2 regions of the Solibacillus sp. iso_87 genome follow, and region 1 is predicted to be linked to the other one. Evidence: a T-box and tRNA genes for the amino acid it is inferred to sense, from the RefSeq annotation. Region 1 holds a T-box; the other holds one or more tRNA genes.
What was found. The T-box of region 1 lies ahead of trpS (tryptophan--tRNA ligase). A T-box ahead of a tRNA ligase gene usually reads a tRNA of that ligase, here a tRNA-Trp.
Positions count from the first base shown of each region.

Region 1 (15,652 bases):
TTTATTGACCCTCTTTGCGAAAAAGCATTAGCCCTACAAACGACAATGCGTAAACTGCAAGTAGAATACGGTCATTACTTTACATGTCGATATGTCCTTAGTACGGAACTCGCTGCTTTAAACAGCATGACGAGCCGGATGAAAGGCTGTGTTTCCGGAGCGGAATTGGATATTACACATCCAGCATTACCTTCAATTGCAATTAAAGCGGCCGAACTTCAAGGAAAGCGTGCAGGTTTCCGCTATTTAAACAAAGTTCAAGAAGTAGCAACACTTAATACACGCAACATCAATTCACACGCGACATTAATTGAAATCGCACAGCAAGTCAATCTCGATATGGATGAGTTCGTGTCCGACTTTGGTTCAAAAGAAGCAGCTCGTGCGTTCCAATGCGATTTATACTTAACTCGTGAAATGGAAGTTGAAGAAATTCCAAGCATCGTATTTTTCAATGAATGCATTGAAGATGAAGGCCTGAAAGTAAGCGGTTCTTATAATTATGAAGTTTACGAGCATATTTTAGCAGAATTGCTAGGAGAAGAATTAATTCGCCAACCGGTTCCCGCATTAGACGAGTTATTCGATCGATTCAGCACCCTTACAACAGCTGAAGTAGCCGAAATCTACTCAATCAATGAACAACTGGCAGAACGCGAATTAAAGAAACGTATGCTTCAGCAAAAAGTAGAACGCATCATGACCGATGAAATTACACTTTGGCGTGCAAAAGAACGTACGACCTACTAAATAATTTATTAAACGCACTTATACAATATTTTCACCAGCTATGCATCCATGCAGGCTGGTTTTTTTTAATGTTTTCTGGAGGTTGTTCCGAGTTGGGATACGAACAGTCACTTCTTTTTTATGGTTGTGAGGGTAGATACAGATATAAATCCTTTCCTGCGCCCGCTCATGCGGTTATGAGATGACACCATGCTAGATATAGTGAAGGGGCTGTTATGAGGGATGTAGGACGCTTTTTTGAGGAAGTGAAGTGACGTGCTTTTATTCGCCGTTTGAATTGATAAAGTAGAAGTTTTTGGTACGAAAGTAGAACGTTTGCACTGGAATGTGGAAAGTTTTAAGCTGAATGTAGAACTGTTCCCTGATTAAGTAGAACGCTCCTACTATATTCAACTCTTGGATCGGAAAAGTAGAATCTTTTTATACGAAAGTAGAATGTTTTCATGGAAATGTGGAAAGTTTTGAGTGTGAAGTAGACAGTTTCCTTTGAAATGGGGAAACTATTTACCGAAGTGAGAAATTTCCTACTCATCCTGTAGAATTCCCCCTGCCCTTCCATCTACAGCTCGAAAAATCGGTAAACAAAACAAAAGAGGCGCCTTATTCTCGAGAAATAAGACGCCTCTTTTTCACAAAGGGGATGGGAGAAATGTTCACGTTCAAACAAAGGGGTGTATGTTTGTTATGTGATTTATTTCACGAGTATTACTCTATCATGGAATAATATTTCTTGCAATGAATCTTTCACAATTTCACAAATTCGTCATATAGTAAGCGTTTCCATATGAAGAAAAGAGGTTTAAAATAAAATATCATAAATTCGAGTTTAATTCCCCGCCTCAAACGCCGATATATCACCATTCTTTACATTTATACTTCTGACAGCTTCTCCTAAATAGTTTTCTTCATCCCCCACTGATTTAAAGTAAATTTCCATTTATTCAAGCAAAAAACGCACCTTAAACAGATGCGTTTTCACAAACTATTAATTATTTAATAATAATTTTTCAAGCTCTTCTAACTTCTCTTCAAATACTTTACATGCCAATGCGATCGGTTCCGGAGATTCCATATCTACACCTGCAGCTTTTAATACTTCGATCGGGAAGTCCGAGCAGCCTGCTTTTAGGAAGTTGTTAATATAACGCTCAACTGCCGGTTCGCCTTCTTCTAAAATTTGTTTAGATAATGCTGTTGCCGCTGATTGACCTGTTGCGTACTGATATACGTAATAGTTGTAGTAGAAGTGTGGAATACGTGCCCATTCCAGACCGATTTCCTCGTCTACTGTCATTGCATCACCAAAGTATTGTTTGTTTAGATCGTAATAAATCGATGTTAATTTTTCCGATGTGATTGATTCGCCTTTTGCATCTAATTCGTGAATGATATGCTCAAACTCTGCGAACATTGTTTGACGGAACACTGTACCGCGGAAACCGTCTAACCATTGATTTAATAAATAGATTTTTTGCTTATCATCATCCAATGTTTTCATTAAGTGATCAAATAATAATTCTTCGTTACACGTTGAAGCCACTTCTGCAACGAAAATTGAGTAATCCGCATATTGATACGGCTGGTTCGCACGTGAATAATAACTGTGCATTGAGTGGCCGAATTCATGTGCCAATGTATAAAGGTTATTTACATTATTTTGCCAGTTCATTAACACATACGGATTTGTACCGAACGTTCCAGAGGAATAAGCACCGCTGCGTTTCCCTTTATTTTCAAGCACGTCTACCCACCGGCTTTCCAGACCTTTTTGGACGATTTCCTGATATTCTTTACCAAGTGGAGCAAAGCTTTCTACCATCGTTTTCTTCGCTTCGTCATATGTTACTTCCATTTTCACTTCTTTAACAAGCGGTGTAAATAGATCGTACATATGCAGTTCATCGACACCAAGCACTTTTTTTCGAAGCTCTACATAACGGTGTAATGCCGGTAAATAGTCATGGATTGTTGAAACAAGCTGGTCATACACTTTTTCAGGAATGAAGTTATTGCTAAGTGCAGCATGGCGCGCTGAATTGTAATTACGAACTTTTGCATTGGCATTATGCGCCTTTACATTCCCGGCTAAAGTTGTCGCAAATGTATTTTTATATTGGCCGTAAGTTTTGTAAACGGCTTTAAATGCTGCCTCACGTACTTCGCGATTGTCGCTTTCAAGCATTGTAATATAATTACCGTGTGTAATTTGTACTTCTTCTCCATCTTCCCCTATAATTTTCGGGAATTCCAAATCTGCGTTGTTTAAAGCGCTGAATGTTTTGCCAGCTGTCGATGTCACTTCGGAAAATTGTGCCAGCAGCTCTTCTTTTTCCGCAGATAAAATATGAGGACGGCCCAAATTCAGTTCTCTTAGACTTTGTTCATATAACGAAAGTGGTTCATAGCTTTCCACATAGCTGTTTAATGTCGCTTCATCCAATGCTAAAATTTCAGGCGTAATAAATGACCACGCTGCTCCTGCATTTGTAAGAACAGAGCGAATACGACCATCAAGATCCTGGTATTTACTATTCGTAGTATCCTGATCATGCTTCAAATGAGAATATACATATAACTTGCTCAGACGTTCGTATAATGCATCGCTGAACTGCAATGTATTGTATAAGCTTTCCGCACTATCCGCTACTTTCCCTTTATAATCCGAAGCTTTTTTTGATAATTGTTCTACTTCTTTCAGCTCAGCTTCCCAAGCCTCATCGGATTCAAAAATTGTTGTTAAATCCCATGTTAATTGCTCAGGTACTTCTTCACGCGTTAAAATTTGCTTTGCCATTTATTTGCCTCCTACTATTCCGAAATTCGAAATTATAAATCTATTTAAACAATTTCAACATCCAAATGCAACCAATTCGTCGTACAGAACATTAAAAAGTTGTTTCTCGGCAATATTATCACCCAATTGCTCAATATTGAGATGTCTTAAAATTGCTAAATAATGTTCCACCGCTGCTCTCCGCTCATCCGTCAGCTCCAATTGATTCCATTTGAAAAAATAAGGAATTGCATTTTCATTCATCGTTTTAGCAGTGAGCGCATGGTATTCCATAAAATGAAAAAACCCTACTTGCCATTCTATACAAAATTGATTAAAAGCATGCGTATTGCACACAGGAATCCCTAAAAAAATCGGCAAATCCGTCATCGTTAGCCTTAATTCATAGATAGAACGGAAAAATTGATCGTTAACCCCTTTTTTGCTTAATAATAGACGGGGGCGGATATATTGCTCACGGAATATGCTGAAGTTTTTCAGAAGCAAATGAAATTGGGGTTTCGTTACTTTTTCAGGAACTAAGAGCGGAAAACGTTGTTGATTGAGGGCTAACGGCTTAACAACTGCAAAATACTGCAATTTATGAAGATGGATTAAATTACTAATATAGTAGAAGGTTTTGCTTTTTACATCATAGGTGATGAGGAATTTCTGGGTTTTATACTGTTGCATAAATTGAGCGTTTGTTTGATTGATTGAAACTTTTACGATACCGGGACATTTAAATTTTTCGGGCGTGTGCAAAATCCATATCGGAGTTATTCCGGCACGCAAATAGCCGCTTGTTCGCTGTTGAAAAGATGGATGTGCGATGGGGCTGCACTGAAATTCAATTGCATATTGACGATTTTTAAATGTGATGAGAAGATCCGGTCGCTGTTGAAGCTGCGGTAAATACGGTTCAAGAACGGGACGTAGCTGAAGGTTCGAAAATTGGTGGAAGAGTTGTTGTTTCCCAAGTAGATGTGAAGCAGATTCCCCTTCCGAAAACAAAGAATCGCATTCACTATTTTTTTGATGTGCAAAGTGCGGAATTTTTATTTGTCCAGCCTTTAATAAAAGCTGTTCTTTACATTGGGGGCAGAAAAAGGATTGCTGTTTTTTTAATCTTTGCAGTTCATTCAGGGAAAATTTCGACGTTAAATGAAATAATTGCTGTTGTTCGGTCATTGCGACCAGCATTTGCTTCCACTCCTTTTTATCCATCTTAATGAAATGCTCATTCTATTTCAACTTATAAATAATAACTATTGGAAACTGGCTTTTTCAAAGAAATTCTACTTTTATTACATATCTATGAACTTTCCACTTTTGCCTCACAAAGTTCTACTTTTATCATATTGTTTTTCACTTTTTCCAAGCTACGTTATAATTTTCTCCCTACATTTTCTACTTTCACAATTATATTACCCCATTACAAACATAAAAAAGCCACCTAAAATCAGGTGGCTTTCGTAAACTGCTTTCCTACTCAAAATACGTAATGATTGTTTCGAAGCAGTCTTCAGCAATGATTGTCTCCGCATACTCTTCAAGGCGGTGCGCTGTAATTTTGGAAGCCGTTAAATATTCAGTACATAAAGCGATGATATTTCTCGCTTCCTGGCTTTCCAAATCTTTTAAATCTACATATAAATAGTAGTAATCCTCCCATTTATACAACACGGATTCTATTCCTAATGGTGCTGCGCGTTTTGCAAGAGGTATTAGTTCGTCAATATCTTTAAATCGGAATCGGGCGTTTTCAAGCGATTGTTCTTCTTCTTTTGCTGCTTTGCCAATCGCATTGAAGATCGATTCTTCCATTTCATTTAATTGATCTGATATATGAAGGTCATCTTCAAAGTTGCCAGCCATCGAAGAAGTTTCGGAGTCATTACCTACAGATGCGCGTGTAACAACGACTTCCAATCCACTTTCTGAAGCGTTAATATGAATCCAAATTGGACCATCTAAATCGAAATAATCATCTGTATTTATTTCACCAATGATATCCCAGAAAAGCTCTTCACCTTTTGCGCGATTGTACCATATTTCTTCGCGCGTATAACCGCGGTCCTCGATATCACTATACGTAATAAATAATTTTAGCGTATTTTCATTAATGCGTTCGATGTCCATTAGACCTCAACCCCCTTCACAGTCATTGTATAGAACGTCGCTTTATTTCCAAGTGGCATACAATATGGCGTTCTATTGCATCGGAACTTAGATACTTTTAAATATTAGAAGTATCTATAACTCTATTGTATGATGGATTGGATTAAAATGAAAAGGAAAAACATTATTCAGCGTAAATTATTTGAATAATTGAAATTGTATTGCACGAAATACTTTAAATCAAGTCCTTAAGGTCTCTTTCTAATATGTTCTAAAATAAAAAAAAGATGCTACAATTGCACAATATGCATCCGTAACATCATGAGCGGTATATTTAGTTAACCATGCGTTGGGCTTCTTGCAACTGGTATGCTCGTACTTTACGAGGCAGGAATCGACGAATTTCATCTTCGTTATAACCAACTTGCAGACGTTTTTCATCTAAAATAATCGGACGACGTAATAGTCCCGGATATTCCTGAATAAGCTCATATAATCGTTGTAACGGCAATGTTTCAACATCGACATTCAACTTTTGGAAAATTTTCGAACGCGTTGAGATAATTTCATCTGTACCATCTTCTGTCATTCGTAAAATCTCTTTGATTTCACTAATTGTAAGTGGCTCGGAAAAAATGTTGCGTTCTGTATATGGGATATCATGTTCCTCTAACCATGCTTTTGCTTTTCGACATGAAGTACAACTTGGTGAAGTAAATAATGTTACTAACATTGGCTCACTCCCTCTCTAATTGATTTCAATTCAATTGCTAGATGTTGCTTCCTGTTAATGTAGAAGCACAAATGTATAAGTAAAACTCAATTTAGAATTAATTTAATTTAAGATTCTGTTCCCATTATACATGAATAACCCATGTTTGAATATACAATGTCAACAAATAATTCAACTTACGTAATAAATTTTATTACGCATTTCTCTCTAATAAGCACACTTTTTATAATTTTGTGCCATAACAAATTTTACCCGTAAAATAGTAAAATAAAACGTACTGATTTTTGATGTTTTTTCTCATTTAATAAATTGTAATTGAGAAAAAATCAGATAATATGATGCCATTTCATATAATTTAATTATCTATTTACTACTATTTCCATTTTTCTTCGTTTTATTCCTGTTTCTTTAAAATAAAACGATTGCTTTCTTTTCATTAGTTACGTTATAATCCTTTCAAGATTATGAAAAACGATGACGAAGAGTAGTACATTTAATAAGAATGCCTAGAGAGTCTGTGGTTGGTGCAAACAGATCATTCGTTAAATGGAATGGACTTCCGAGTTAGCTTGATGAACATTTCTATTAGTAGTCCAGCTCGTCGCCTTCACGTTACGAAGCAAAGTGGCCGATTAAGGCAAGCTGGGTGGTACCGCGGATTTTAACATCATTCGTCCCTTCTATTTTCGAATAGAGGACGCATGATGTTTTTTTATTTTCATTTGATTTTAAGGAGGAACACCCATTGAAAACAATCTTTTCAGGTGTACAACCAACAGGAACTATTACTTTAGGGAACTATATCGGAGCGATTAAACAATTCCCTGCTCTACAGGAAAACAACAACGCCATTTATTGCATCGTGGATCAGCATGCAATTACTGTGCCACAGGATCGCCTGGAGCTGCGTAAAAATATCCGCTCATTGGCTGCAATGTATATTGCATGCGGCATTGACCCGAAAAAATCGATCTTATTTATTCAGTCAGAAGTCCCTGCCCACGCACAAGCCGGCTGGATGCTGCAATGTGTCGCTTCAATCGGTGAATTAGAGCGTATGACACAGTTCAAAGACAAATCAACAGGTAAAGAGTCTGTTTCTGCTGCACTATTAACATACCCGCCGTTAATGGCTGCCGATATTCTTCTTTACAATACAGACATCGTACCGGTTGGCGAAGACCAAAAGCAGCATATTGAATTAACACGTGATTTAGCTGAGCGTTTTAATAAGCGCTACAATGACGTATTAACAATTCCTGATATTCAATTGCCGAAAGAAGGCGCTCGTATCAAGTCATTGCAGGAGCCGACGAAAAAAATGTCAAAATCCGATACGAACACAAAAGCGACGATCCGCCTGCTTGATACAGCAAAAGAAATCGAGAAGAAAATCAAATCTGCTGTAACGGATTCTGAGGGTATCGTTAAATTTGATATTGAAAACAAACCAGGTGTATCAAACTTGCTTATTATTGAATCTGCCTTATCCGGAACAGCAATTGCAGATTTAGAAGCAAAATATGAAGGCAAAGGCTATGGTGATTTTAAAGCTGGAGTAGCACAGGCTGTTATTGACCACTTAACACCAATTCAGGAACGCTATTATGCACTTATTGACTCACCGGAACTTGATGAAATTTTGGATGAGGGTGCAGTAAAAGCGAATGCCATTGCCTCTAAAACACTTAAGAAAATGGAGAACGCGATGGGCTTAGGCCGTAAACGACGCTAATCATCCCGCCAATAGCAACAAGCAGCATATACAACTCTGCTCCATGTACAATGTACATCAATACAGCATGCCATGAATAACCGAGCGTGCGGTAATTCAAGTATAAAATCATATTACTGATCGACATGACACTGAGCCCATAAAAAAATAAAAAAAGTACGAAACGTGTCACAAAACACCATCCTTCGTACAACTATACGAAAAACGAACGTGCGATAGAAGAAGCACGTTCGTTTTTTGTTATTTATTAATCTGTAATTTTTTTAAACAATAAACAAGCATTATGTCCACCGAAGCCAAGTGAATTGCTTAACGCGTATTCAACTTCCGCTTTGCGTGCTGCATTTGGTACATAATCCAAATCACATTCCGGATCCGGCTCGTGTAAATTCATTGTCGGCGGCAAAATACCTTCCTTCAATGCAAGTACTGTAAAGATAGCCTCAATACCGCCTGCTGCACCTAATAAATGGCCAGTCATACTTTTCGTTGAGCTCATCGCCAATTTATAGGCATGGTCACCAAAAACAGTCTTAACTGCCTGTGTTTCAAATAAGTCGTTATATGGTGTACTCGTACCGTGTGCGTTAATGTAACCAACTCGGGCAGGCGATACTTGTGCATCATCGATTGCCATTTGCATCGCACGTGCTGCACCTTCACCGTTTGGAGCCGGTGCTGTAATATGATGGGCATCCCCAGTTGAACCATATCCAACAACTTCACCGTAAATTTTCGCACCGCGTGCTTTTGCATGTTCATACTCTTCCAAAATTAAAATTCCTGCGCCTTCACCAATAACGAAGCCGTCACGGTTTTTATCAAATGGACGTGATGCAGAAGCCGTGTCCGGATTTAACGATAACGCTGTATTTGCACAGAAGCCTGCTACCGCCATTGTTACGATTGGCGCCTCTGCTCCACCTGTAATCATCACATCCGCATCTCCACGTTCAATTACTTTAAATGCGTCACCAATCGAGTTAGTTCCTGATGCACAAGCCGTTACGGAACAAGAGTTTACCCCTTTTGCGCCAAGATAAATCGATACTTGTCCAGAAGCCATATCCGGAATCATCATCGGTACGAAGAATGGACTCACACGGCGAACACCGCGCTCCTGGAATGTTAAAAACTGCTGTTCATGCGTTTCCATTCCGCCGATTCCAGAACCGATCCAAACACCTACGCGAGGTGCCATTTCTTCGGTAATCGTCAAGTTGGCATCTTTTGCAGCCATCATTGAAGCTGCTAATGCATAATGTGTAAAACGGTCCATCTTCCGAGCTTCTTTTCGGTCGATATAATCTTCTATATTAAAATCTTTTACTTCAGCCGCTACAGATACTGGAAATTTGCTTACATCTACTCGTGTTAATGGTCCAATACCAGACTTGCCTGCAATTACATTTTCCCATGCTTGTTCTGCACTGTTTCCTACTGGCGTTACTGCACCGATTCCTGTAACAACAACTCTTCTTTTCTCCATTATTTAACACCCTTTTCTAAGTTAAGTTCTTTTCCTATTTAAAGATTGATTTCTATTTCGGATTTGGGGCCAATACGATGTGGTCACGAATGCGTTGTGACAGGCCATGACGATTTTAGCATTCGTTCCATCTTTCCCCCACATCCCAATCTACATTCTTATTTACCCCACTTTAATGCGAGTGCTCCCCATGTAAGGCCTCCGCCGAAGCCTACTAAAACAACGATATCATCGTCTTTGATTTTACCTGACTCCAAATCTTCAACGATTGAAATACCGATTGAAGCGGCAGATGTATTGCCGTATTTCTGGATTGTTTTCGACATTTTTTCCTCTGGTAAGTCAAGACGTTCTCTTGCGGCTTCCATAATGCGGATGTTCGCCTGATGCGGTACTAAATAATCGACATCTTCCTTCGTCAGGCCTGCCTTTTCGAGTACATTTACTGCTGATTCGCCCATTTGACGAACCGCAAATTTAAATACTTCACGACCATTCATTGCAATATGATTTTCAGGATTTAGATAAAGATGCTTTCCGCCTGTTCCGTCAGCTCCAAGTTCGAATGCAAGAATTCCGCGCCCTTCCGAAACTTTGCCGAGAACAGCCGCACTTGCACCATCCCCAAATAGGACAGCTGTGTTACGGTCATCCCAATCCACAATTTTCGACAGTTTTTCAACACCTACTACTAATACATATTCATAATCATTGCTCTCAATAAATTGTTTTGCAATAGCCGTTCCATAAATAAATCCTGAGCATGCAGCGGAAACATCCATTGCGCCACATCCCGATATTTCAAGTCGTTCTTGAATTTGACACGCTACACTAGGGAAATTCTGATCCTGTGTAACCGTCGCAACAACGATTAGACCGATTTGATCTGGTGTTATACCTGCATTTTCAATAGCCTGCACTGCTGCTTTATATGCTAAATCCGATGTTTCTTCATTCTCAGCGATAAAACGGTTTTCAATACCCGTCCGAGAACGAATCCACTCATCTGATGTATCTAAAACTTTTTCAAAATCTTTATTTGCTATAGCTTTTTCCGGAACATATTTCCCCATCCCTATAATACCGGCATTCATATAATAGCCCCCTTGTTTTCTCTTGGATCAAATAATATAACTAATTATTAGTAGTTGGTACTAATTATAGAACATAATTATTTTTAACACAATTAAAATTTCTGGAAAAAGAGGGACTATGGATTATTCTTGTTTTTCTCCCGATTAAAATGGCTATTCTAATTGGTAAAACATCGTCATGAAATTAAATGGTGGTTGGAAGTTTTCATTCGTTTCTTCCATTTAAAATTTTTGAGCGTGAACGTACAAAAACGTTCCATTTTTAGACAAACATCTTTGTGCTAATCTTCTTTTTTTCCGTGTTAATTCTTACTAAAAAAAGCAATAAAAATAAGCATTTATGACAACTTGAAGAATAATTTGATTCGCCCTTTTAATTTCATGAATGCTTGTGGTATGATATTGAAGATGTAATTTCACAATAACGTTATAAATAAGTTCAATGAGGTGAATTTGATGCAATATATCATTACGTTCTTTTGGTCATTCTTATTAGTTTCAATGCTAAACTATGTAGTAAGTTCTGTATTAAGTGTAGATTTTAACTTCATGAATGGCGTAATCGTATCATTAGTATTCAGCGTATTAGTTATTATTATCGCTGCAATCATTCCAAACGAATCAACTCCAGAAGCAGAAGCAGAGCATCACTAATAGATAACAAGGGGCTGTCCGGTAAAACTACTGGACAGCCCCTTGTTATTTACGTCTATTTTTTCGGGGGCTGACTTTATTAGAAAATTTCCATACAATATTAGAAGATATATACTCAATATTAGAAAAGTCGACCCGTTTATTTGAACAGTAGTACCTCTAATTAGAACTTCCGGCTTTTATTGGAACTTTTTCATTTATATTAGAACTCTAATCCTCCCTAAATAAAAAAGCTTGTACGCATTTACGCACAAGCTGTCTTCACACTTAATTTGATTTTTTTATAACCAACTCTTCATTTTCCAATGCAATCGATAAACTTCCACCTGCTGTAACTTCCCCTTTTAACAGCTCACGGGCAACAATCGTCTCCAAATGGCGTTGGACAAAACGTTTGAGCGGACGTGCACCAAACTGCGGGTCAATTCCGTGCTTCACAATCCAGTCTACAACTTCCCCGTCAACAGAAAGCGTAATTTCCTGTTCTGCTACCCGATCTTGAAGCTGCTTTACATATTTCCAGGCAATCTTATGGAAGTGCTCATTCGATAATGCATGGAACATAATTATATCATCCATCCGGTTTAACAGCTCAGGCTTAAAGTGCTGGCGTAATGCCGCTTGGACAAGCTGTTTCGATTCTTCTGATGTTTCCAGTAAAAACTGTGAACCGATATTGGATGTTAAGATAATGACGGTATTCGTAAAGTTGACGATCCGTCCTTGGCTATCGGTGATGCGGCCATCATCGAGTACTTGCAGTAAAATGTTGGCGACATCCGGATGTGCCTTTTCGATTTCATCCAGCAGTACAACGGAATATGGATTACGGCGTACCGCTTCTGTCAGCTGACCACCTTCTTCGTAGCCAATATAGCCTGGAGGAGCTCCGACTAACCGTGATACAGAATGCTTCTCCATATACTCGCTCATATCAATACGGATGAAATGGTCTTCTGAATCGAATAGTTGTGCGGCCAACGCTTTTGCCAATTCCGTTTTTCCGACACCGGTTGGACCGAGGAACAAGAAGCTTCCGATTGGCTTATTTGGATCTTTAATACCAGAACGCGCACGCCAAACTGCTTCCGTTACATACGTTACCGCATCGCCCTGACCAACTACCCGTTCATGCAGTGTATCTTTTAAACGGAGCAGTTTTTCGCGTTCACCTTCAACAAGTTTCGTTACCGGAATACCTGTCCAGCGTGAAATAATTTTAGCGATTTCTTCTTCAGTCACTTCTTCACGCAGCATCCGGTTACCTTCCGACTGTTTCAACTGTAGTTCCAGTTCGGCAATTTCCTTTTCAAGCTGAGGTATTTTACTGTATTGAAGCTCACTTGCCCGCGCTAAATTACTGCCTGAAATAAATAAATCATCGCGCTCGGCTTCCATTCTTTTCAGTTCATCTTTTTTATCCCGCACAATTTGTAAGCCGTTTTTCTCGAGTTCCCACTGTTCCTTCATTGACTTTATCGATACTTCCAATGTATCAATTTCATCTGTAATTATTTCAAGACGTTTTTTGCTCGCATCATCTTTTTCTTTTTTCAGTGCCTGCTGTTCAATTTTCAGCTGAGTGAGGCGGCGCGTTAACTGATCCAGTTCCTGTGGCATTGAATCGATCTCGATGCGGATCATTGCACATGCTTCATCAACCAGATCAATTGCTTTATCCGGTAAAAAGCGGTCTGTAATATAACGGTTTGCCAGTTGGGCCGCTGCAATAATCGCGCGGTCATGAATGCGTACACCACGGTGATGTTCTTCAAAACGATCTTTTATTCCTCGTAAAATGGATACTGTATCTTCAATAGAAGGTTCTCGCACCATTACTTGCTGGAAGCGGCGTTCCAATGCAGGATCTTTCTCGATATACATCCGGTATTCATCCAATGTTGTCGCTCCAATACAGTGCAGTTCACCGCGTGCAAGCATTGGTTTCAGCATATTTCCTGCATCCATTGCTCCGTCTGTTTTCCCTGCACCGACAATTGTATGGATCTCATCGATGAATAAAATAATACGCCCTTCTGATTCTTTCACTTGCTTTAATACCGATTTCAGCCGCTCTTCAAACTGCCCGCGATATGATGCACCGGCAATCAGTGCACTCATATCCAGTTCATAAAGCTCCGCATCTTTTAATCCTTCAGGAACATCCTGTCTTACGATTCGCTGTGCCAGCCCTTCGACAATCGCTGTTTTACCAACACCTGGCTCACCGATGAGGACCGGATTGTTTTTTGTTTTACGTGAAAGAATACGAATGACGTTCCGGATTTCCTCGTCTCGTCCAATAACCGGATCCATCTTACCGTTTTTTACTTGTTCAATTAAGTTACGTCCAAATTGTTCTAAGGGCGGACGATTATCTTGTGTTTGGTTAAATTGCATAGAATGCACCCTTTCATTTAGTTTGACCTTTTTTGATTATTTTAATTATAAGTCAAATTTGGTCAAACAACAAATAATTACGCCCTGTTTCTTTCGCAAATTTTCTAATAAAAAACGATCACTTTGCCTATATGCAAAATGACCGAATTTCAATTTATTTATTCATTTATTAATTAACGAATGCCTAATGCCATCTTTGCATAGCGTGACATATTATCTTTAGACCATGCCGGTTGCCATACGATATCGACTTTTACTTCTTTTACTTCCGGTAATTCGCTAAGTGCCGTTGTTACTTGGTCAACGATAACCGGTGCGAGCGGACAACCCATTGATGTTAATGTCATCGTAACGATTGCTAAGCCCTTGTCTGTTAAATCCACTTCATATACTAAGCCTAAGTTGACGATATCAATGCCTAACTCAGGGTCAATTACGTTTTCCAATGCACCTAACATACTTTCTTTCATATCGTGATCAATTGCCATTTTAAACTTCCCCTTTCGCCATGGTGTTAATGTTAATCATAGCAGAACGCAAGATTTATGCCAAACATTGCGCCATAAATTGCGTGACTTGCAAAATCCCGTTTCTCGAAACCGCATGCCCTGCTTTTCGTTCTGCCAAATAAGTAATATGTTCTGCTTTTTTTTCTTTTTCTAGTTGTTCAACATAATCTCGGCTCATATGATAAGGAACGACCGTATCGCGCTCACCATGCCAGAAAATAATCGGTTTGTTTGCCCATAAATCTTCATGCTGCTCCATATCGAATTTTTGGAGCATTTGAAGCAAGCCGTTTTGCTGTTCTTCAGATAGCGGAAATGTTACGCCTTTTTGCTTTAAATCCTCTACTTGATGGAGGGCCAGTTTCGTATAGCTTGTCGTTCCCATACAAATACCTGCCGTTTCAATCCATGGATAGATCGCTAAACAGCCTGAAGTGACAATTCCGCCCATTGAAGTCCCGGCAATCCCAACCTTGTTCCCTGCCAAGTTTTTCAGCTTCAATTCTTCATAAATAGTATGTACTTCTTCCACTGACTTTAATACAATTTTCCAGAAGTTAAAGTTCATCTGATCTTCTGTCAATTGGTTCGAGCGCTCGCCATGCATTAATGCATCCGGTAGTATAACGCGTACACCTTGTTGCACAAACTGATAAGCGTAATGTAAATTATGTTCCTTTGCGCTTAAAAAACCATGAAGAAAAATTACGACCGGTGTTTGCTCATCCATCGTTTCATCATATACATGCAGTAATGGAATGGACTTCCATTGTTCTTTATCAACTATCAAATTTCTCACCTCTTTGTTTACATTAGCAAAAATTGGTCGATGTTTCAAAACTTTGACGAATGCTATTTTTGCACGTTACAATTATACCCAGGCTAAAGGAGGCTTACTCTTATGAACGAACATTTAATTGTATTAGATTTAGACGGCACTTTATTGACGGACGAGAAGAAAATTTCTGCGCTGACAAAGGAAACTTTGTTGAAGGCAAAAGAAGCAGGTCATCAGGTGATGATTGCGACAGGACGTCCGTATCGTGCGAGTCAGCTTTATTATCAGGAGCTTAGTTTAACAACTCCGATTGTCAATTTCAACGGAGCCCTCATCCACCACCCTAAAAATCCGATGTGGAAAACGATTCATACAACTGTCGATTTAAGTGTAGTCCATGATGTTGTAGAATCTGTTCATAAATATGAATACGACAACTTAATCGCCGAAGTATTGGATGATGTGTACCTTCACCGTGAAGATGAAGGTGTGCTTCAGTTGCTGCATATGGGTAATCCCAATATTTTAACTGGCGATCTGAAAAATACATTAAAGGAAAATCCGACAAGTTTACTCATTCAAGCCGATGATGTCAATACACCGATCATCCGCAAGC
Region 1 is NZ_CM149656.1:858,448-874,099, reverse strand. It holds gene AC0VXV_RS04210 (DsbA family protein) at 1-750, shown strand, start outside; gene pepF (oligoendopeptidase F) at 1,736-3,544, opposite strand; gene AC0VXV_RS04200 (competence protein CoiA) at 3,599-4,726, opposite strand; gene mecA (adaptor protein MecA) at 5,012-5,665, opposite strand; gene spxA (transcriptional regulator SpxA) at 5,979-6,377, opposite strand; T-box leader at 6,843-7,059, shown strand; gene trpS (tryptophan--tRNA ligase) at 7,123-8,112, shown strand; gene AC0VXV_RS04180 (hypothetical protein) at 8,066-8,284, opposite strand; gene fabF (beta-ketoacyl-ACP synthase II) at 8,360-9,601, opposite strand; gene AC0VXV_RS04170 (beta-ketoacyl-ACP synthase III) at 9,760-10,695, opposite strand; gene AC0VXV_RS04165 (YjzD family protein) at 11,152-11,349, shown strand; gene AC0VXV_RS04160 (ATP-dependent Clp protease ATP-binding subunit) at 11,617-13,749, opposite strand; gene AC0VXV_RS04155 (metal-sulfur cluster assembly factor) at 13,923-14,231, opposite strand; gene AC0VXV_RS04150 (dienelactone hydrolase family protein) at 14,293-15,057, opposite strand; gene AC0VXV_RS04145 (Cof-type HAD-IIB family hydrolase) at 15,160-15,652, shown strand, end outside.

Region 2 (15,652 bases), 1.5 Mb from region 1:
TTTGGTACAACTTGTACAGGATAGGTAGGAGCCAGAGATCTCGGAGCGCCAGCTTCGAAGGAGGCGTCGGTGGGATACTACCCTGGTTGTATTGAACTTCTAACCCATGCCCCTTAGCGGGGTAGGAGACAGTGTCAGGCGGACAGTTTGACTGGGGCGGTCGCCTCCTAAAAGGTAACGGAGGCGCCCAAAGGTTCCCTCAGAATGGTTGGAAATCATTCGTAGAGTGTAAAGGCATAAGGGAGCTTGACTGCGAGACCTACAAGTCGAGCAGGGTCGAAAGACGGGCTTAGTGATCCGGTGGTTCCGCATGGAAGGGCCATCGCTCAACGGATAAAAGCTACCCCGGGGATAACAGGCTTATCTCCCCCAAGAGTCCACATCGACGGGGAGGTTTGGCACCTCGATGTCGGCTCATCGCATCCTGGGGCTGTAGTCGGTCCCAAGGGTTGGGCTGTTCGCCCATTAAAGCGGTACGCGAGCTGGGTTCAGAACGTCGTGAGACAGTTCGGTCCCTATCCGTCGTGGGCGTAGGAAATTTGAGAGGAGCTGTCCTTAGTACGAGAGGACCGGGATGGACATACCGCTGGTGTACCAGTTGTCTTGCCAAAGGCATCGCTGGGTAGCTATGTATGGACGGGATAAGTGCTGAAAGCATCTAAGCATGAAGCCCCCCTCAAGATGAGATTTCCCATTACGCAAGTAAGTAAGACCCCTGAAAGACGATCAGGTAGATAGGTTCGAGGTGGAAGTGCGGTGACGCATGCAGCTGACGAATACTAATCGGTCGAGGACTTAACCACATTTTATTGCACCAATTCAATGAAACGTTTATCCAGTTTTGAAAGAATGAAAATTTATTACAAAAATACTTGACAAATAAGAAAAGTATGGTATAATAAATAGTGTCTTTCGAATAAATAGTCTAGTGATGATGGCAAAGAGGTCACACCCGTTCCCATACCGAACACGGAAGTTAAGCTCTTTAGCGCCGATGGTAGTTGGGGGCTTCCCCCTGTGAGAGTAGGACGTCGCTAGGCTGTTACAGAATTATTCCGAAGTAGCTCAGTTGGTAGAGCATCCGGCTGTTAACCGGCAGGTCGCAGGTTCGAGTCCTGCCTTCGGAGCCATTAAATCTTGGAGAGTTGTCCGAGTGGCCGAAGGAGCACGATTGGAAATCGTGTATGCGGGTAACCCTGCATCAAGGGTTCAAATCCCTTACTCTCCGCCAGGCTAATTTAGAGGCCCGTTGGTCAAGTGGTTAAGACACCGCCCTTTCACGGCGGTAACACGGGTTCGAATCCCGTACGGGTCACCAAAAAGATACATAAGTAGTATCCAGCGTTGGAGGATTAGCTCAGCTGGGAGAGCACCTGCCTTACAAGCAGGGGGTCGGCGGTTCGAGCCCGTCATCCTCCACCATTAAACAAATAATATTATCGCGGGGTGGAGCAGTGGTAGCTCGTCGGGCTCATAACCCGAAGGTCGCAGGTTCAAGTCCTGCCCCCGCAACCAAATGGTCCCGTGGTGTAGCGGTTAACATGCCTGCCTGTCACGCAGGAGATCGCCGGTTCGATCCCGGTCGGGACCGCCATTTTTTAAAACATTAAATTGTGGGTTTGTAGCTCAGTTGGTAGAGCATTAGATTGAAGCTCTAAGTGTCGGCGGTTCGATTCCGTCCAAACCCACCATATTTTTGCCGGTGTAGCTCAGTTGGTAGAGCAACTGACTTGTAATCAGTAGGTCGAGGGTTCGACTCCTTTCGCCGGCACCATTACCTGGAGGGGTAGCGAAGTGGCTAAACGCGGCGGACTGTAAATCCGCTCCTTAGGGTTCGGCGGTTCGAATCCGTCCCCCTCCACCATCCTTTGGATAGGGGCATAGTTTAAAGGTAGAACTACGGTCTCCAAAACCGTCAGTGTGGGTTCGATTCCTACTGCCCCTGCCAAATAACTTAAAAGTACTTAAAATAATATAGTGGCGGTTGTGGCGAAGTGGTTAACGCACCTGATTGTGGTTCAGGCATTCGTGGGTTCGATTCCCATCAGTCGCCCCATTTTTATTTAGGTTTAAGTATTAAAATTATAATATAGTGGCGGTTGTGGCGAAGTGGTTAACGCACCTGATTGTGGTTCAGGCATTCGTGGGTTCGATTCCCATCAGTCGCCCCATTATATATAAAATTAAAATTTTTGGGGTATAGCCAAGCGGTAAGGCAACGGATTTTGATTCCGTCATGCCCTGGTTCGAATCCAGGTACCCCAGCCATTTTTTAATTTGCGGAAGTAGTTCAGTGGTAGAACACCACCTTGCCAAGGTGGGGGTCGCGAGTTCGAACCTCGTCTTCCGCTCCAATATGGCGGCATAGCCAAGTGGTAAGGCACAGGTCTGCAACACCTTTATCACCGGTTCAAATCCGGTTGCCGCCTCCATATTTTATTAAATCGGAAAACCCGATTTTTTTTTACCTTATTTTGCCGAGTTGGTGGAATGGCAGACACGACGGACTCAAAATCCGTTGCCGCGAGGCGTGTGGGTTCAAGTCCCACACTCGGTATCTGAAAAAGACTTCACAGTTCATACTGTGAAGTCTTTTTTTGTTTATATAATTGAAATATAAAGTCCCCTAATCTTTTTAAAGAACATAGAATAGATTATAGAATCCGACTCCAACTGTGTTATTTATAATTGAAATTAGGAAAGAATAGATTTATCGATTCTTTTATATGATAATAAACCAAATAAAGTCTGCTTACGGAATATTGGGAAATTAGTGGTGGAGAATATCATATTATATACAAAGAAAATTAGTATATTTTCCAGAAATCCTGCACGTTTTTTCTGGCGTATTAAAATTATTTACTATAAAATTAACATGGTTATGTTAGAAATGAATTTTAAAAAACGTATCTTATTTAGGTGATATAAATTATGTATTATAGCGAGGAAGTAGGGAATTAAACAAATGAATGTAGCAACAAATTTTAAATGGATTGAAGCGGCGAACTATGATGAGATGAGTAAAATTGCCGCTTCAATTTTTATAGATCAATTAAAAAAGAATAGTGAAACGGTATTTGGAATGGCTACTGGAGGTACTCCGGAAGGCTTTTATAAAGAGCTGGTAGCAGCATACAAGGCTGGCGAAGTCTCTTTTGCACAGGCCAAATCTTTTAATCTGGATGAGTATATCGGCATTAACCCAGCAAATGAATCGAGCTACCATTATTATATGGATCATCATCTGTTTAATCATATCGATATAAAACAGGAAAATATTAATTTACCAGCAGGCAATAAATCGAATTTAGAAAAGGCCGCAGCTGAATATGATGCATTGATTAAGGCAGCAGGAAATATTGATATCCAACTTTTAGGAATTGGTGTAAATGGACATATCGGTTTTAATGAACCGGGAACTCCCTTCGAATTAGGTACAAATATTGTAGAGCTTGCACAGTCTACACGTGAAGTGAACCAAGTTTATTTTGATTCAATTGATGATGTGCCGACACATGCCATTACAATGGGTATCAAGACAATTTTGAGTTCTAAAAAGATTGTATTATTAATTTCGGGTGCATCAAAACAAGAGGCCTTTGATCGTTTGCGCAGCGGTATAGTAACAGAAGACTTCCCTGCAAGCGCTCTGCACAACCATCCGAATGTGACCGTTATTTATACAGATGTAAAATAAAATAAAGGAGTGCATACAATGTGCACTCCTTTTTATATTATTTCATCGTTGAAATAAATACCCCTGCAATAACAGCGATCCCACCGATTACTTGATCAAGCAGGAGTTGCTCATTTAAAAACAGCACGGCAAAGATTGTAGCGAATAGTGGAATGAAGTTCAGGTAGATTCCTGCTTTGTTTGCACCTAATGAAACAACGCCAGTGTTCCAGCTTAAAAAGGCAACAATTGAAGCAATGATCCCTACATAAACAATCGCCCCAATTGTCGAAGCGTTCCATACGATTGCTTGTGAAGTTGAAAGTTGTTCATATACTGCAAAAGGTAGTAACATAATGGCACCGATTGCGATCGTCACTAAAAATGTAGAGTACCCTGGCAGTTTACCAGCATACTTTTTAATGAGTAATGAATAAATACTCCAGCACACTACCGCAATTAATACGATTAAGTCCCCTTTGTTGAATGAAAATGAAAGCAGGCTTTGTAATGAACCCCCGGATATAATAAAGAGCACTCCGGCTAAAGAGAGCAGCGTGCCGATCATCTGGAATTTTGTTAAACGTTCTTTTAAAAAGATGAAGCTCAGTATGTATATAATAATCGGTGTTGATGAATTCATTAATGATGCATTGATAGATGTTGTATAATGCAAACCGATATAAACGAGCGTATTGAATGCAGCCACTCCTGTAAGTGCTAAAATAATGACGGCACCCCAATGTTGTCTCAGCGCAGGCCATTCTTTTTTCGTACGTTGGAATGCGATAGGGAAAAATACGAGAAAGGCGACAGTCCATCGTAAAAAAGCAAGTGTAATCGGAGGAATATCCCCAGAAACGGCTCGTCCAATTACAAAGTTACCGCCCCATAATAAAGTAGCTAAAATGAGCAGTAGCTGTGGTGGAAATTTCATTATTGTACATCTCCTTATATTGGAAAAATGATTTTATCTATTATAGGGACAACCTCATGAAATTTGCAATGCGCTTTACATAAAACGCTATGATACAATAGCGACAGAGGTAAAAGGAGGTCATGAACATGAAAATTAGACCAACAAGATTACAGCATGGCGATACTGTAGGATTAGTTAATTTAAGCAGTCCGCTTAAAATTGAATCATTAGGTGATAAATTAGCGTTTTTAGAAGAGCTAGGTTTAAAATATAAGCTTGGAAATACGGTACAGGCTTATGAAGGCTATTTGGCAGGTTCCGATCAGGAGCGGATTAAAGACTTCCACCAGATGATTGTCGATCCGGAAGTGAAGGCAGTCTTTTTATTGACGGGCGGCTATGGAATCTCAAGAATAATCGATAAAATAAGTTACCCATTAATCGAGGACAATCCGAAAATTATTTGGGGCTTTTCCGATGTGACGACTTTACATACACAAGTAAACGAGTTTGCAAATTTAGTGACATTCCATGGACCGATGATGTCCAGTCCGAAAGGGGAGCTGGATACTCTTTCTAAAAAGATGTTCCAACAGCTGTTCCAACCGATTGAAATTCAGTATACGGAAAGTATTACACCTCTTACGACAGTTGTACCGGGAGTTGTACGCGGCGAGTTAACAGGCGGAAATTTAAACCGAATTGTCAGTACGCTTGGTACGAAATTTGAAATTGATGTACGCAATAAAATTTTACTTCTGGAAGACATAGGGGAAACAATTGAGCAAATTGATTTAATGCTGAACCAGTTGCGTCTTTCAAGAAAGCTGGAGCTTGCAGCAGGCTTTGTTATAGCAGATTTTAATATGCCGGATGATACATACAGCTATGAAGATGTATTGAAGGTAATAGAAGGGTATTTGAAGCCGTTTAACAAACCTGTGTTAGCTGGGTTTAAAATTGGCCACTGTGAACCTAATATTGCGATTCCATTAGGTGTGGACGTAATATTGGATGCAGATGAAAAGCTTTTAAGAATTTTACCGGGTGTAGAGTAGTAAATATATGTAATTATAAGCAAAGACACCTTTTCACGTTTAGGTGAGCTGGTGTCTTTTAATAACGAGCGAGCAAAAATACTCTATAAGTTTGTGTTAGCTTTTACTATGGTTGGTTATGAGTGAAAGGTAACATTGTAAACGGTAAAGAGTTATTGGTTTAACCAGTTGTTGGGAATGCCGAAGCATAATCGCTCGTTATTACCTAGTTTGGAGTCTCACCGCCCTAGGTTTAGAAATAATTGCTGTCATCAAATTCGATTTCAACTTGATAGTTTTTGGCATTAATAAAGTTGGAAAGGCGATGTGCTTCTTTTTCAAGCTCGTTTGCACGGTTTCGATATGTCATTGGATCATACAATGCTACGCGGTATAGCATTGCATCACCGGAGTTATGGTAGAAAGCTTCTTTCTCTTCAGAACCAAGGTTTTTACAAAATTGTGCTTCTGCACGTAATTGGCTCGCCAGTTCAATCGCTTCGACAATAGGCATTTCCTCGTCTTTAAATACAACAGTATTGTCGATGTTAGCACGGTAGATTAGGGCATCAAGCTTACGTGAATCATAACGAAGCTCTTTTAGCTCTGCTTCAAGCATATCAAGAGTATAGTCAGGTGCTTTTGGCTGTTCGCCTTTCTCGATAATGACATGTGTTAATGAATGCACTTGCATTGTTCTTTCCTGGATTCTCTTCGTAATGATACTTTTCAGTTTTACTGCCTCAGCTAAGTTAATACTCAAATGATTCCACTCCTTAAAAATGAACTTTTGAATTTTCCTTTGATAGAATATGTACTTCATATTCGCCACCGCTAATTTGCGTAAACATGTTTCCTGCACTGCTCAATAGTTCAGTTGCTTCCTCTTCACTTAGAGAAGGGCGTAAATAAAAGATTTGCAGAGCATTTGTCGTAGCTTCTGTTACTGCCGTTCTTTTTGAATCAACAAAGGGACTGCCGAATGGGCCGAGCGCATCTTTTGAATGAATGATATTCTCCAATGAATTAAAGCGTCCGTTGATCCCTTCATAGCCTGTCGCCGCATTGCCTACTTCGATTTTCACGTCCCCTTCAATAACATCTAAATCATATATGCCAACAGGAATCTCGTATTGCAGTGAAAAGAAGTTGTTTAAATCAACTGCCGAATGGAACGGTGCTAAATATTGCTGTTTAGCGATACGTCGCATTAAACTTTCCGCAGAGTGACGGTACCGGTTCGGATCACCGCCGAAAGCCTTCCAAAGCTGTCGCCACTCTTTAATGCCAGGTCGTTCTGTCACAGGTGTTTCCTGTAATTCCAAATATAGATTTTCCTGATAAAGTTGTATACGTCCTTTAATCATTTGAGGAGATTCTTCAACGATAATTTTGCTATAATGGATAAGGCCAATTTTTAATTGTTCATTTACAGAAAAAAGAGCTTCATTTATTGAAATATTCATGTAGAACACCTTCTTACATAGTTTTTAATGGGAGAAATACTAAAATATGTAATGCGAAATAAATTTATATCTATTGTATCATTTGAAAGGAGCATGTGAAATGAAAGTACATCAACTTCAAGAAGATTTAGTGAAATATGCAGCATCCATTGGTGTTGATAAAATCGGATTTACAACCGCTGCTCCGTTTCATGAATTGAAGAATCGTCTCCGTCGTCAGCAACAATTAGCATACCAATCAGGCTTTGAAGAAGCAAATATAGAGCTGCGTACAGAGCCTTTAAAATTATTAAATGAAGCAGAAAGCATTATTGCGATTGCCATTGCGTATCCTTCACGCATGCAAGATGCCCCGCAAGGAAAGAAAGGGGAGCGTCGCGGCATTTTTTGCCGTGCTTCATGGGGGATTGATTATCATACAGCAGTTCGAGATCGTTTGCAGCTCATTGAAGCCTGGCTGCAGGAGCGTGTGCCGAATGTAAAGGTGAAATCGATGGTCGATACCGGGGAACTGGTAGATCGTGCGGTTGCAGAACGAGCAGGTATCGGCTGGAGCGCCAAAAATTGCTCTATTATTACACCTGAATTTGGTTCGTACGTCTATTTAGGTGAAATCATCACGAATATCCCATTTGCTCCAGATACACCGATGGAAGACGAATGCGGTGACTGTACATTATGTATCGATGTATGTCCAACAGGAGCGATCGTCGCACCAGGGCAGCTGAATTCACAGCGTTGCATTGCCTTTTTAACTCAGACGAAAGGTTTTTTGCCGGATGAGTTTCGTGCCAAAATCGGAAACCGTTTGTACGGCTGTGATACATGCCAGACAGTGTGCCCGAAGAATAAGGGAAAGCTAAACTGGATTCATGATGAATTCACGCCGGATCCTGAAATCGCAAAACCGCTACTTCAGCCGCTTTTATCAATTTCCAATAAGGAATTTAAAGCAAAGTTTGGACATGTATCCGGCTCATGGCGCGGTAAAAAGCCGATTCAGCGCAATGCCATTTTAGCGCTTGCCCACTTTAAAGAAGAAGCGGCAATGCCTGACTTAGTTCAAGTATTGCAAAAAGATGAACGCCCTGTATTAAGAGGAACAGCAGCATGGGCAATCGGAAAAATCGGAACAGATGGGGCAGAAGAAATTTTATTGGCTGCCCGAAAAACAGAGCAGGATGATGAAGTGCTGGCCGAGATTGAAAAAGGGCTGGCAATGTTAAATCATTAAGAGAGAAGGATCAGAAGTGCCAAACCATATCGTATTATATCAACCAGAAATCCCAGCAAATACAGGGAACATTGCCCGCACTTGTGCTGGAACAAATACATCATTACATTTAATCCGTCCATTGGGCTTTTCAACTGATGACAAAATGCTGAAGCGTGCTGGATTGGATTATTGGGAACATGTGAATGTCGTTTACCATGATTCTTTAGAAGATTTTATCGAGTACAGTAAAGATGGCGATGTGTATTTAATTGAGACATATAGTGATGAGCCATTTACGACACATGATTTCAGCAATTCAGAACGTGACCTATACTTTATGTTCGGAAGAGAAACGACAGGCTTGCCAAAGGAATTTGCAAAAGAGCGTGCCGATATGTGTCTGCGCATCCCGCAAAGTGACCATATCCGCTCACTGAATTTATCAAACACTGCGGCAATCGTTATTTACGAAGTACTAAGACAACAAAACTATCCAGGGTTAAAATAAAATAAGGCAAGAAGCACTGAAGCTTCTTGCCTTGTTATTATTTCATCTTCGTTTTAATCACTTGCTCAAGCTTTGCCTGGATATTGTCGTGTTCGGATAATGTAAGGCGGATGAAGCTTTCATCCATTTCGAATGCTTCGGATAAAAATCCTCCAAGTCCGCGGGCACGTCGGTCTACCTGCAATAAAATTTCGACTGAGTTTGATGATTGATGTAAAAAGACAACTTCAAGTTCGTCTAGATACCGGCGATACGTGCTGTTTGTCGGTGTAAACTCAAATTCCTGTACAATCGGTGTTTGACGACGCAAATAAGAAGGGGCTTGTTCGTTATCTACTTTACGTAACCGGAAGCCCATATTTTGAATAGCTGTTAACACACCATTCGCAAGACGAGTTGGCTGAATCTCGATAAAGTCCTTATCTGTAGGATCTACAGCATTTTTAATGTCTAAGCCCGTTTGAATCCATACACGCGAGTTGCCCGTTGTTACCGGAACAACAGGGGGCAGGGCGAACGAAAATGGGATTTGACGTTTTTCGTCTGCCTGAATTGTGAATGGCTCATTTAATTTGTATTTGTGCAAAACCGCTTCATCTTTAATCTTTTTATCATCAATTTCGCGGATAAAGTTTGTATGAAGTGTTAGATAGATTGCATCAATTTGCTGTTCCGTGCTACCCCCGATGATTTCTACAACACCTGAAATATTTTCATTTAATGTGTAAGTTGATTTGTGCAATTTTGTATCAACTTTTGCAGCTCCTATACCAACACTTGCTAAAACTTTATTAAATAGTGACAAATGAATTCCTCCGTTATTTGTAATTAGTTATGTATACGTAGGACAGAAAAGAAAGTTTCAAAAAGAGCGCGAAAAATTTTTCGGGCTCTTGCTTTAGGTTACCGGTAATTATTCACCGTCTAATGTAAATACGATGCGTAAACCGTTTGGATCAACAGTAGAGAATAACTGAGTGCCACCGTGTGCTGGTGCTTCTGCAAAGTTTTCAACAATGAAGCCGTTAGTTGTCAGGCTTTGTTTTACTTCTTCAGCATATTGCGCATCTTTTAATACGACCGTAAAGGATTTTAAACCGACCATATCGTTTTTTGGAGCATGGCCGTTGTTGCTGTTCCAAGTGTTTAATCCGAAATGGTGATGGTATTTACCAGTTGATACAAACAGCGCCTGTGCACCGTAACGAGTCACAACATTATAATCCAATACATTTGTATAAAACTGCTCTGATTTGTCCAGATTTACTACTGATAAGTGTACATGCCCCATAACAGTATCAGCAGGCAGACCGTTCCAGTTGCCATCTGCAGCCGCTAAAATCGGCTGGAAATTCAGCTGTTCTGTCACCATATGCACTTGTTCATCCTGATTCCAAGTCCATTCCGATTCATGACGGTCGATATAAATTTCGATTCCGTTTCCATCCGGATCATTCAAGTAAAGTGCTTCTGAAACATCATGGTCTGCAGCACCAAGACGAATATTCATGTTAACAAAATGCTGTACGATGTTTCCTAAGTCCTTGCGAGAGGGTAATAGTAATGCTAAGTGGTATAAACCTGCAAAGCCTTGTTTAAGCGGCTGCGCATTTTGTACTTCGACTAGTGATACTAAGCTTGTTTGTCCGTCTGCTGTTAAGTATGCTTCCGTTTCTGTTTGCTGTAAAACTTTAAAGCCGATAACCGTTGTGTAGTATTCGATCGAACGTACTAAGTTAGAAACCTTTAATTGAACATGAGCTGGGTATAGATTAGGTTTTTTATGAAAATGTGTAGCCATAATATATGAACTCCCTTAATGGTTATTTTTTATAATCAACTTACTTTATGTAACTAATATAAAATATGTGATAATAAAAGTCAAATGAAAAAGACAATCGCTACTTGACGATTGTCCTTTACTGGGAAGCTAGTGGAATTATCTTTCTTTTGGGAATGGTTTGCTATCATAGCCAGCTGTGAAAATAGCTACTAAAAATGATATGCTGATACCAAGAATTAAAAGTAATTTCATGGAAGAATCCTCCTCATGTTTTAATTATCTCTTTTTTCAGTATAGCATAAATTATTTGAATGAATACTTTATTTATGACAGAAATCAGTCAAAATTGGAAAAAAATAATACTGAATTAATTTGGAGGGATAGCGTATGAAAAGAGAAGAAATTGTCAACGGAAATATGGCTAATACTATGGATGAGCTGAAAATTCTAGGGAAGCAAATGGAGAACTTACGAGACGGCGGGCAATTGGAAGAAGCTGAACGCATTTCAGATCCGCAGCAGTTTGATGATGAAGAGGATGAAGGGAAATAAAGAAATGTGCACTGAAATTTGCGTTTCAGTGCACATTTCTTTCGTTAGATTTGAACTTTATAGTCTTTTAATTGTTCTCGTAGAGTTGCTTTTAAAAATTTGCCGACAGAAGTTTTTGGAATTTCGTTTAAAAATACGACATCGTCCGGAAGCCACCATTTTGCAAAGTCCAGTTCGATTGACTCGATTAGCTCTTCTTTAGATGCCGTTGCACCTTCTTTTAAAACAACACATGCCAGCGGACGCTCTTGCCACTTCGGATGCGGGACTGCAATTACGGCAGCCTCGAAAACAGCTGGATGTGACATGAGGGCATTTTCCAGATCAACGGACGAAATCCATTCTCCACCCGATTTGATAAGGTCTTTCGTGCGATCGGTAAGCTTGATATAGCCTTCTTTTGTATATACCGCAATGTCACCTGTATAAAGCCAGCCATCTCGGAATGCTTCATTCGTCCGTTCATCATTGTAGTATTCAGAGGCAATCCATGGACCGCGGACACGCAGTTCACCCATTGTTTTTCCATCCCATGGAACCGGGCCATTTTCATTTACAACTTCTGTTTCAATTAGTGAAACTGTCAAACCTTGAGAAACGCGGATATTTAACTGTTCATCTTCTGTATATTCGTTCATATCGCTTGTTAGATGCGACATACTTACAAGCGGTGAAGTTTCTGTCATACCGTAGGCGTTGATGTACGGAACACCAAGTTTTTCATTGTAACCCTGAATTAAGCCTTTTGGTGATGCGGAGCCACCTGAAATAATTAAACGGACAGATGAAAGGTCACGAGGATTTTTTTCCTGTTCAACCAGTGCGCCAAGCCAAATTGTTGGAACACCTGCTGTAATTGTCACCTTTTCTTGTTCAACCAAGTCCAGTATTAAACCTGGTGTCATCATTGGTCCTGGTAAAACAATATTGGAGCCGAAATTCAATGCAGCAAACGGGAAGCCCCATGCATTTGCATGGAACATCGGCACAACAGGAAGGGCAGTGTCACTTTCTTTTACTGCAAAGGATTCAGCTAGACCTAGTGCGAGGCTATGAAGCACGATGCTTCGATGTGTATAGACGACACCTTTTGGCATACCTGTCGTTGCAGAAGTGTAGCACATCCCAGCTGGCAGATTTTCATCCAGATCTGTCGGAAACTCGTAATTTTCATCTGCTTCCTGTAGAAGCTGTTCGTAGCTGTATACATTCGGGAAACTGGATTGCGGAGCGCTTAATTCATCACCCATGACGATAATATGTTTAACCGTTTTCAAATGGCCAAGTGCAGGCTCGACTAACGGGAATAAGTCGCTATCAATCAATAAAATCTCATCTTCGGCATGATTGATAATATAAACAATATGTTCAGGGGCAAGGCGGATGTTAATCGTGTGTAAAATAGCACCGCTGCATGGAATCGCAAAATACGCTTCAAGGTGACGGTGATGATTCCAGGCAAATGTGCCGACTTTGGTACCACGCTTCATGCCGAGCTTTGTCAGGACATCCGCTAAACGGTACGTTCTTCTTACATAGTCATTGAATGTGATGCGATGTGTTTTAGTGGGGCTTGTACGAGAGATAATTTGTTTGTTCGGGAAGTACCGTTGTGCACGCTTTAAAAATCCAGTCAAAACTAGTTGTGTATCCATCATAGTTTTTCAGCTCCTCAACGAGAATATATTATAATATATACTCCTGAAGATGGAAGATTATTCTGTAAATGGTAATATGCTAGATAATAAGTTTATAAGACTGTATGTATTAACAAATAATAGCAATTAGTAAACGATAAATAATTAGAATGTTATAATAAACACAATCAAATGTAAGAGGTGAACAAGATGAATTTACAATCAACGAAAAAGTTAACGAATGGCGTAGAAATGCCTTATTTAGGTTTAGGAGTTTATAAAATGACGGACCGTGATGAAACACTTCAGGCGATTGAAACAGCGCTTGATTTAGGTTACCGTGCAATCGACACAGCCGCGCTTTATTACAATGAGGAAGAAGTAGGGGAAGCAGTTCGCCATTCTTCTGTACCGCGCAAGGACATCTTTGTTACAACAAAAGTTTGGAACAGCGACCAAGGGTATGACAATACATTGCGTGCATTTGAAACATCACTGAAAAAGCTTGATATGGATTATGTGGATCTTTATTTAACACATTGGCCGGTTGAGGATAAATATGTAGATACTTACCGTGCAATTGAGCGCTTGTATGATGAGAAGCTCATCCGTGTACCTGGGGTATCCAATCATCATGAACATCATTTAAAAAAAATTATGGCAACTTGCAATGTCGCGCCAATGGTCAACCAAATCGAAGCCCATCCGTATTTGTCCCAAGAACCGCTGCGCACATTTTGTGAACAACAGCAGATTGCGGTAACAGCGTGGTCTCCGCTAGGCCGTGGAAATGTATTAAACGATGAAACGATTATTCGTATTGCAAATGAATATAATGTATCACCGGCACAAATCATCTTACGTTGGCATTTACAAAATGATGTCATCATCATTCCGAAATCTGTTACAGCTTCACGCATTAAAGAAAATAGTGAGCTATATAATTTCGAATTAACAAATGAAACAATGCAGCAGTTAAATGCATTGAATCGCAATGAACGATTCGGCAAAGATCCGGATAATTTCAATTTTGATTTCTAACATCGTTTTTACTTAGGGGGAGTGAAACTGTGTTTAAAAAATTTTCACCGAATTTGTTTTTCTCAATGTCAGCAGTAACGGTTGTAGTTGTTGCACCTTTTATTATGATTTTCCATCCGATTTTTCAGATGGAGTTTTTTCAGTATAATAAGTCGGCCGCTACATTTATTCCAAACCCAATTAATTTAAGACTTGTTCTTGTAACAGGTTTTGTTTTGATTGTGATGTTTTGGCTTTTAGCGTACAGGCGTAATATGAAAGTTTATTTGATCGGTCTATTACTCTTTATATTGAGTATTGGCATTGGTTATTTATCGACTCAAAATTATATATTGATTAGCCAGGAACAATTGGAACGACACCATTTATTTGAGGAACAACAATATCGGTGGGAAGAACTCGATGAAGTTGTTTATGAATATGTGGTAGGCAGTAACAAGGGAGATATCACATTTACAACAAAAACAGGGGATCAGTTTGTAATAAAAGAAAAAGAATTACACTCAACCGGTAGAAGCTTAATTTATCAATTTTCGAGAGCGAATGAAGTAACCTATATTGAGCGTGAAAAAAGATAAGTAACAGGCGTCCGTAGTTTAATTACGGACGCCTGATTTTTAGTTATCTTTAACGATGATCTGCTCGTCTAAAAACGGGTGCATAAATGCTAGCTGAATGGCGTGCAGTGCATAATCGCCTGATGCGGTTTCACGTGCGCCGTACATTGTATCGCCTACGATCGGGTGACCTAAATGCGCCATATGCACGCGAATTTGATGTGTACGCCCTGTTTCAAGAACAACATGGACAACACATGTGCCCTTATAGCGATTGACCACTTCATAATGTGTCACGGCATGCTGGCCAGTAGGTGACACGACACGCCGAGTATTGTGATGACGGTCTTTACCGATGGCAGCGTTGATCGTACCGCTGTCAGTACGAAGGTTGCCTTGAACTTCTGCGGCATACGTACGGACGATTGTTTTTTCCTCGATCATACGGTCAAAAATAGATTTTGCAATCGGATGCTTTGCAACAAGCAGTAAACCGTTTGTCCCTTGATCCAAACGGTGTACATGCTCTGCATAATGCCCGCCGTTGTCCACAATATGACGCATTACATGATTCATGCATGTATCATTGTCAGTTGGTTCGTTTGGATGTGTCGCCATTCCTTTAGGCTTTGAAACAATTAGGCAGTGCTCGTCTTCATAGCGGATATTTACATCACAGCTGTCCGTTGGAATATAGTTCGAAGCAGGAATATCAAATGCAAATTCGATTTTCGTCCCTTTCTCGAACGGTTCCTTCCACATAATTGGCTCTCCATCGATTGTAACCGCTTTGGTCATACGTAATTCGTGAACAAGCTTTTTGCCTAGGCGCCACTTTTCGCGCAGCAGGTCTTCAACGGTTTGTCCGTTTTCGTGAATGATATATGTGAACATTAATTTTCCTCCAAATGAAAAATCGTGCTCGTAAAGAACACGATTTTGAATATAATCTTATTTTAACACAACATCGTTAAAGAATTGACGCGTTGTTTCATCTGGTGCGTCACCTTCTAAACGAGCAACTTCTTCACCATTTTCGAAGTAGATAAGAGTTGGTGTTGCTTGAATATTATAAGTAGTCCACTCATCCGTATACTCAAGAATGTTTAATTGATCAACTTGAACATCTAGTTCATCGGCAATCGGCATAAGTTTTGGAGTGTAGTTTTGGCAGTGAGAACATTCAGGACTGAAGAAATAACCGACAACGCCGTCACCTGACTCGATTTTTTCTGCTAATGCATCCGGTAAAATGATATT
Region 2 is NZ_CM149656.1:3,339,031-3,354,682, reverse strand. It holds rRNA gene AC0VXV_RS17215 (23S ribosomal RNA) at 1-803, shown strand, start outside; rRNA gene rrf (5S ribosomal RNA) at 925-1,040, shown strand; tRNA gene AC0VXV_RS17205 (tRNA-Asn) at 1,055-1,130, shown strand; tRNA gene AC0VXV_RS17200 (tRNA-Ser) at 1,140-1,231, shown strand; tRNA gene AC0VXV_RS17195 (tRNA-Glu) at 1,244-1,318, shown strand; tRNA gene AC0VXV_RS17190 (tRNA-Val) at 1,347-1,422, shown strand; tRNA gene AC0VXV_RS17185 (tRNA-Met) at 1,441-1,515, shown strand; tRNA gene AC0VXV_RS17180 (tRNA-Asp) at 1,519-1,594, shown strand; tRNA gene AC0VXV_RS17175 (tRNA-Phe) at 1,616-1,691, shown strand; tRNA gene AC0VXV_RS17170 (tRNA-Thr) at 1,699-1,774, shown strand; tRNA gene AC0VXV_RS17165 (tRNA-Tyr) at 1,781-1,864, shown strand; tRNA gene AC0VXV_RS17160 (tRNA-Trp) at 1,875-1,948, shown strand; tRNA gene AC0VXV_RS17155 (tRNA-His) at 1,981-2,056, shown strand; tRNA gene AC0VXV_RS17150 (tRNA-His) at 2,096-2,171, shown strand; tRNA gene AC0VXV_RS17145 (tRNA-Gln) at 2,194-2,268, shown strand; tRNA gene AC0VXV_RS17140 (tRNA-Gly) at 2,280-2,354, shown strand; tRNA gene AC0VXV_RS17135 (tRNA-Cys) at 2,359-2,432, shown strand; tRNA gene AC0VXV_RS17130 (tRNA-Leu) at 2,477-2,557, shown strand; gene nagB (glucosamine-6-phosphate deaminase) at 2,966-3,697, shown strand; gene AC0VXV_RS17120 (DMT family transporter) at 3,735-4,613, opposite strand; gene AC0VXV_RS17115 (S66 peptidase family protein) at 4,742-5,653, shown strand; gene AC0VXV_RS17110 (DIP1984 family protein) at 5,886-6,395, opposite strand; gene AC0VXV_RS17105 (B3/B4 domain-containing protein) at 6,409-7,098, opposite strand; gene queG (tRNA epoxyqueuosine(34) reductase QueG) at 7,199-8,332, shown strand; gene trmL (tRNA (uridine(34)/cytosine(34)/5-carboxymethylaminomethyluridine(34)-2'-O)-methyltransferase TrmL) at 8,349-8,822, shown strand; gene AC0VXV_RS17090 (sporulation protein) at 8,860-9,627, opposite strand; gene AC0VXV_RS17085 (VOC family protein) at 9,736-10,623, opposite strand; gene AC0VXV_RS17080 (hypothetical protein) at 10,993-11,157, shown strand; gene AC0VXV_RS17075 (long-chain fatty acid--CoA ligase) at 11,202-12,815, opposite strand; gene AC0VXV_RS17070 (aldo/keto reductase) at 13,005-13,835, shown strand; gene AC0VXV_RS17065 (acyl dehydratase) at 13,865-14,413, shown strand; gene AC0VXV_RS17060 (RluA family pseudouridine synthase) at 14,453-15,286, opposite strand; gene AC0VXV_RS17055 (thioredoxin family protein) at 15,344-15,652, opposite strand, start outside.
Region 2: it encodes a tRNA-Trp, which carries the amino acid that the T-box ahead of trpS (tryptophan--tRNA ligase) is inferred to sense. The anticodon was not compared.